DNA from 2 places in the Leptothrix mechoopdaensis genome. Region 2 is predicted to be linked to the other one. Evidence: riboswitches for the same ligand, from Rfam matches in the RefSeq annotation. Region 2 holds a riboswitch; the other holds the start of a gene.

Region 1 (3,400 bases), 2.3 Mb from region 2:
CCCGAGGCCGAGGCGCTGCGGCGCGTCTACCTCGAACGTTTCATCGAGCACGAGGGCCGCGAGTTCCATGCGCGCTTCCACGCGCGCTACCGCAACCTGACGCCCGAGGCGGTCGAGGACCGGCTGGTCGACACGATCCGCGGCACCCCCGGCCCGGAGCGCCTGGCCGCCGCCTTCGGCGCGCTGCAGCCCGATGCCGATGCCGCCGCGCTGACCGCCTTCATCGTCCGCCAGAACCAGCGCAGCACGGCGCAGAACGGCGTCGCGCTGCCGACGCCGACGCCCGAACAGGTCGAGCGCCTGCTCAAGCGCCACGGTGGCGCCTCCCGGCAGACGCTGGAGACCCGCGCGCTGCTGACCGGCCTGCACCCGATCGAGCTGTGGACCGCCGCCGAGCTGCGCCGCGACGGCCGCCTGCGCCTGTCCGACCTGATCGCCAGCGGCGCCGAGGCCCGCCGCATGGCCGGCGCCTGGCTGCTGTCGCCCGGCAAGCGCGGCGCGCAGGAGGTCCGCATCCGCCAGATGATCGAGGACGAGTCCTTCGCCGAACTGCACCGCCGCTGGCAGCGCCTGGGCTACCCGTTCGATGCGCTGACACCGTCCTACGCGACGGCGCTGGGTGCCTCCGGTGACCGTCCGGCGGCGCTGGCCGAGCTGATGGGCATCCTCGTCAACGACGGCGAACGGCGGCCGTCGAGCCGGCTCGACCACCTCGCCTTCGCGATCGGCACGCCCTACGAGACCCACCTGCAACGCCAGGTCGAACCGGCCCGCCGCGTGCTGCCCGAGGCGCTCGCCAAGGTCGTGCGCACCGCCCTGGTCGACGTGGTCGACAACGGCACCGCCTCGCGCCTGAAGGGCAGCCTGAAAGACGCCGCCGGCGCGGTCATCCCGATCGGCGGCAAGACCGGCACCGGCGACCACCGCTACGAGGTCTACGGCCGCAACGGCCAGCTGACCTCGGCACGGGTCGTCAGCCGTTCGGGCACCTTCGTGTTCCTGATCGGCGATCGCTACTTCGGCACCATGATGGTCTACGCCGCCGCCCCCCATGCCGAGGGCTACACCTTCACCAGCGCCCTGCCCACGCAGGCCCTGAAGACCATCATGCCGGCGCTGCAGCCGCTGCTGCAGAAGGGCCTGTGCCAATCGGATGCCCAGCGGTCCACGACACCGCCCGCGCCGGTGCAGGCGGCGGGCAAGGCGGGCGGTCCGGGCTGAGTCGGAGGGTGGCGGGCCGAGCGGCCTGAAGCCGTGCCTCTATGATCGACCGGTTGGTGCTCGCGCCCTGCATCCGTGCAGGCGCAGTTCAACGGGAATCAGGACGGGCCGGCGCCAGCACGGACCAGCCCCAACCTGAGCTGCCCCCGCAACGGTAAGCGGACGGGGATCGGATCGATCCCCAGCTCGTGTCGAATCCACTGGAAAGCCTGGCTTTCCGGGAAGGGCACACGGGTCGTCTTCGCCAGCCCGGATACCGGCCAACGAAGTGGTGCGTCGCGCAAGCGGCACGCCTGATGGCGCCGGGCTGCGGGGAAGCGGCCGGGCGCGTTTTCGCTTCGGTCCTTCACATGTTCCCCAAGTCCTACCGCCTGCGGGCCACCCCGCATGGGCGCGCCGTGTTCGCGCGCCTGTCCGGCACCTTCGTCCTTTCCTTCGTTTCACTCTGCACCGCCGTCTCGGCGTATCCGTCCGTGCAGGACCCGCCCCGACCGCCCGTCACCACGCTCGAACGCGTGGTCATCACGGCCAACCGGACCCCGCAACCCCTGTCGACCGTGCTGGCCGATGTCTCCACGCTCGATCGCGACGACATCCAGCGCAGCGGCGCCATCGGCGTGGCCGACCTGCTGGCCCGCCTGCCGGGCATCGAATTCGCCCGCAACGGCGGACCCGGCACGTCCACCAGCCTGCTCGTGCGCGGCAGCGAGAGCCGCCACACCGCCGTCTACATCGACGGCGTGCGGGTCGACTCGCAGTCCACCGGCGGCGCCTCCTGGGAGCAGATCCCGCTCGACATGATCGACCACATCGAGGTGCTGCGCGGCCCCGCCGCTGCGGTGTATGGCTCGGACGCCGTCGCCGGCGTGGTGCAGCTGTTCACCCGTCGCGGCAAGGGCGAGGCCCGCACGACCGCATCGGCGAGCGTGGGTTCGCACGGCACCGCGCAGGCGCAAGCCGGCATCAGCGGTTCGGCCGATGCGCTGGACTACGCGCTGTCGGCCGGCCAGGGCCACAGCGCGGGCTTCGATGCCCGGACCGCCGCCGCCAGCGGCCACAACCCCGATCGCGACGGCTGGAAGCGCCAGTCGGCGCAGGCGCGGGTGGGCTGGCAGGTCGAGCCGGGGCACCGCCTGGACGCGTCCTGGCTGTCCAGCCGGCTGCGTTCCGGCTACGACGGTTCGGCCACCGCCGACGACGAGAACCGGCACACGCTGACGACCGGCAACCTGGCCTGGACCGGCCGCTGGCACGCGGATGCGACCACCCGGGCGCAGCTCGGCCAGACCGGCAGCAGCTATGCGACGCAGCCGAGCATCTACCGCACCGAGACCACGCTGCGCAACGCCACGCTGCAGCATGAGCAGCGCCTCGGCGGCCAATGGCTGTCGGGCACGCTGGAGCGCCGCGACGACCGGCTCGACAACGCCGCCACGAGCTATGCCGCCCGGCTGCAGGGCGACCGTCATCAGGACGCCATCGGCCTGGGCTGGCGGGGCACCTTCGACGACCACGGGCTGCAGGCCCACATCCGGCATGACGACGACAGCGAGTTCGGCGGCAAGAACACCGGCAGCCTGGCCTGGGGCTGGGCCTTCGTGCCGGACTGGCGCGTGATGGCGTCGACCGCCACCTCGTTCCGCGTGCCCACGCTCTACCAGCGCTACAGCTCGTACGGCAACGCGGCCCTGCAGCCGGAAACCGGCCGCCATGTCGAGGCAGCGCTGCGCTGGACCGCCGCAGGCGACGAGGCCAGCCTGACGGCCTGGCACAACCGCGTCAGCCAGCTGATCAGCTTCGGCGCACCCGGACCTTGCGCTGACCGCTCGGGCTGTTACGTCAACGTCGGCCGTGCCGACCTGAAGGGCGTGACGCTGGCCGGTCGCACGTCGTGGCGCACGGTCGCGTGGCGCGGTTCCGTCGACTGGCACGACCCGCGCAATGCCGACACCGACAAGGTGCTGGTCCGCCGGGCCCGGCGACTGGCCAGCGTCGGGGCCGACACCGGCATCGGCAGCTGGACGGCGGGCGCCGAGTTGCAGGCCGCCGGCCTGCGGTTCGACGACGCCGCCAACACCCGGCGCCTGGGCGGCTACGGCCTGCTGAACCTGCACGCCGGCACCGAGCTGAGCCCCGGCCTGGCGCTGGACGCCCGCATCGACAACCTCGCCGACAAGGC
Region 2 (3,400 bases):
CGGATCGAACTGCGTCGCGTCCGGGTAGGCCGTGCTCGCCACCTCGGCCAGACCGGCGATGCCGGGCTGCGGGCAGGACGAGTGATAGAACAGGACGCCGTCGCCGATGCGCATCGCGTCGCGCATGAAGTTGCGGGCCTGGTAGTTGCGCACCCCGGTCCAGGGCAGGCACTGGCTCATCGCATGAGCCAGGGTGTCGATCGAGGCCTCGTCGGGCTCGCTCTTCATCAGCCAGTAGGAGCGTTCCATCGGGGCATTCGGGAGAGGGTGTCCACCGCGAACCAAAGGTCGCATTCCTGAACCCAGGGGGATTCAGGTGGGCAAGGTCAACCAGGCATCGGGTTCATCTGACGCGAGACGATCACGCCAGCCTGGTGATGTTCCAAGCCCTGGCTCGCGAGAGCATCGGTTCAAGGAAATATAAAACCTTCGCGGACGCGGCGGACGAGTCCATTCTAGAACCCAGCCGGGCCGCCATGCGGCCCAAGACCTTCAAAGCAGCTGGCCGTCGTGACCGAGTGCGGCATCGACACGCCGAACCAGCGCGTCGACGTCGATGTGGCCGGCGGCCGGTGCCGCAGCGGCGACGGCGGCTGGCGCCGGTGCGGGCGTGCGGGCCTGTTCGGCCAGCGCGTAGGCGAGGTTCAGGGCGGCCAGCACGGCGATGCGTTCGCGCGCCTTGACGCGTCCGGCGTCGCGGATGCCGCACATCTCGCGGTCGACGCTGCTGACGGCCTCCAGCAGTTCGGTCTCGTGGCCTTCGGGGCAGGCCAGCACGTAGGTCTGACCCATGATGCTGACTTCGATCTGCTTCATGCGTCGCTCCCGCTGGCCTGGGTGGCGTCGTGTTCGTTGGCGGGCAGGCGCTCGATCAGCGCGTCGATGCGGTGACGGGCGGCGGCGAGGCGGGAGCGCAGGTTGTCGCGTTCGGCGAGCACCGTCGCGAGCTGCTGCTCGAGCAGCGAATTGGTGCGCTTGAGCTCGTCGTGTCGCAGCAGCAGGCGGTCGACGCGGTCGGCCAGGTCTTCGAGGGTGGACATGCGCAGTGGGGTTGCAGCGCTCACGCAACGACTGCGTGAACCGAGCCTGTGAATTGTAGGGGTGGCGACCGTGGCGTCCGGGCCGTGCGAGCCGTCAGCAAGGCGTCGGACACGCACGGATACACTCGCGGCCGTTGGTGCTCGGGCCCTCCTCAAGGGGCCCGGTTAAACGGGAAGCAGGAAGGCGACGCCCATCGGGAAGAGCCCAACCTGCGCTGCCCCCGCAACGGTAAGCGGACGGTCGAGGCCATGTGCCCAGACCCGCTTCTGCGTTCAGCCACTGGTGCCGCCACACGGCGCCGGGAAGGTCGCAGAGGTTGTTCCGTCAGCCCGGATACCGGCCAACAGGGGGCGGACGCGCGATGAGCGTCTCCGCCATGTGGTGCAGGCCTGCGGGGACGCTGGCGTGCACGTCTGTTCCGTGGTGTTTCCCATGTCCCTCTCGTTCCGCAACGCCCGTCGACCGGCGGCGTCCCTCCTGTCCTGCACGGCCGCGCTCTGCGCGTCGGGCGCCGCGATGGCCCAGTCCGATCTCGGCCTCCGGCTGGCGATGGCCGACAGCCTGCCGCAGGTCGTCATCAGCGGCACCCGCTTCGCCGACAAGGCCGACAGCCAGCCGATCGGCATCAGCGTCATCAGCGCCGAGCAGATCCGCAACGGCGGCTACACGACCATCAACGAGGCCGTGATGCGCCAGCTCGGCGTGCCGGGCCGGCTCGACCTCAACGGCGGCGGCGAATACGCGCTCGACCTGCGCGGCTTCGGCAGCACGTCCGACAGCAACATGGTGATCGTCGTCGACGGCATCCGCATCAGCGAGGGCGACACCGGCGGCACCCGGCTGGCCGGCATCCCGATCGAGACGGTCGAACGCATCGAGGTCCTGCGCGGCAGCAACGCCGTGCTGTACGGCGAAGGCGCGACCGGCGGCGTGATCGTCGTGACGACCAAGGCCGGCAAGGGCGTGGCCCGCCGCGACAACGGCCAGGTCTACGTGGCCGGCGGCAACCAGGGTCGACGCGAGCTGCGCGGCTCGGCCACGCTCAACGCGGGCGACTTCAGCTTCGACCTGGCGGCGCAGCGTCGCCTCAACGACGGCCATCGCGACAACTTCGCCTCGGGCGTCGGCGGCGCCTCGCTGACCGCGCAGTGGCAGGACGGCGAGGGCCTGCGCGTGGTGGCCCGCCATGCCGAGGACACCGTCTCGACCGGCCTGCCCGGCGCGCTGTCGGCAGCCCAGTACGCCAGCGATCCGAGCCAGGCCTTCAGCCTGACCGACCACGGCCGCATCGACGGCCGCCGCAACACGCTGACCGCCGAGCTGCGGGCCGGTGCCTGGGAGTTCGCCGCCGATGTCGGGCAGCGCAGCAAGACGCTGCGCAGCATCAACTTCGGCTCGGCCTTCGACTACGACGTCACCGCCCGCATGGCGGCGCTGCGGGCGCGCCACAGCGGCCAGATCGCCGGCCTGGCGAACCAGTTCCGCATCGGTGTCGACCACAACCGCTGGAGCCGCGACGTGCTGCCGCAGGGCGATCCGGACCAGCAGCGCAACCGCGCCGTCTACGTCAAGGATGACCTCACGCTGCCGGGCGGCACGCTGCTGTCGGCCGGGCTGCGGCGCGAATCGGCCGTCAAGGACGCGCAGAGCTTCGGCGTCGGCCGGGCCGAGGACCGCGTGACGGCCTGGGACGCCGGCGTGGTCCAGCCCGTCGGCAGCCAGGCCCAGGTCTACGGCCGCATCGGCAAGAGCTTCCGCCTGCCCAATGTCGACGAGCTGGGCAGCACGCCGCTGCGCACCCAGACCTCGCGCGACCTCGAGGCTGGCGCGCGCTGGCGCATCGAGACGACCCGGCTGGAGGCGCGGGTCTACCGCAGCCGCCTGACCGACGAGATCGGCTTCGACCCGGCCTCCGGCCTGTTCGGCGCGAACGTCAACTACGACCCGACCCGCCGCAGCGGCGTCGAGTTCGAGGGCCGCCACGACCTGAGCGCCACCGTCGAGCTGCGCGCGGCCGCCGCGCTGCGCCGCTCGCGCTTCGACAGCGGCGTCAACGCCGGCAAGGACGTGCCGCTGGCGCCGCGCGAAAGCGGTCTGGTCGGCGTCAACTGGCAGTTCCTGCCGCAGCACCACCTGGGCGCCGACGTGGTCTACGCCGGCCAGCAGTTCCCGACGCTGACCAACGACTGCCGCATGGCCTCGGCGACCACGCTGGATGCGCGTTACGCGTGGCGCCAGCCGACCTGGGAGCTGGCGCTGTCGGTGACCAACGTGGGCGACCGCAAGTACACGACCCAGGCCTTCCGCTGCGATGCGGGCGAGGTGTCGGCGATCTACCCCGAGCCCGGCCGGGCCGTGG

Evidence for each region. Region 2 has a riboswitch for cobalamin ahead of ACWA7K_RS05825 (TonB-dependent receptor). Riboswitches for the same ligand answer to the same signal wherever they lie in the genome.
Region 1: another riboswitch for cobalamin. It lies ahead of ACWA7K_RS15575 (TonB-dependent receptor domain-containing protein); the one in region 2 lies ahead of ACWA7K_RS05825 (TonB-dependent receptor).

Annotation. Positions count from the first base shown of each region.
Region 1 covers NZ_CM132699.1:3,607,026-3,610,425, forward strand. Annotated here, with positions in the region: gene ACWA7K_RS15570 (transglycosylase domain-containing protein) at 1-1,221, shown strand, start outside; cobalamin riboswitch at 1,259-1,500, shown strand; gene ACWA7K_RS15575 (TonB-dependent receptor domain-containing protein) at 1,572-3,400, shown strand, end outside.
Region 2 covers NZ_CM132699.1:1,279,617-1,283,016, forward strand. Annotated here, with positions in the region: gene ACWA7K_RS05810 (EVE domain-containing protein) at 1-249, opposite strand, end outside; gene ACWA7K_RS05815 (cell division protein ZapA) at 493-816, opposite strand; gene ACWA7K_RS05820 (DUF904 domain-containing protein) at 813-1,040, opposite strand; cobalamin riboswitch at 1,159-1,400, shown strand; gene ACWA7K_RS05825 (TonB-dependent receptor) at 1,474-3,400, shown strand, end outside.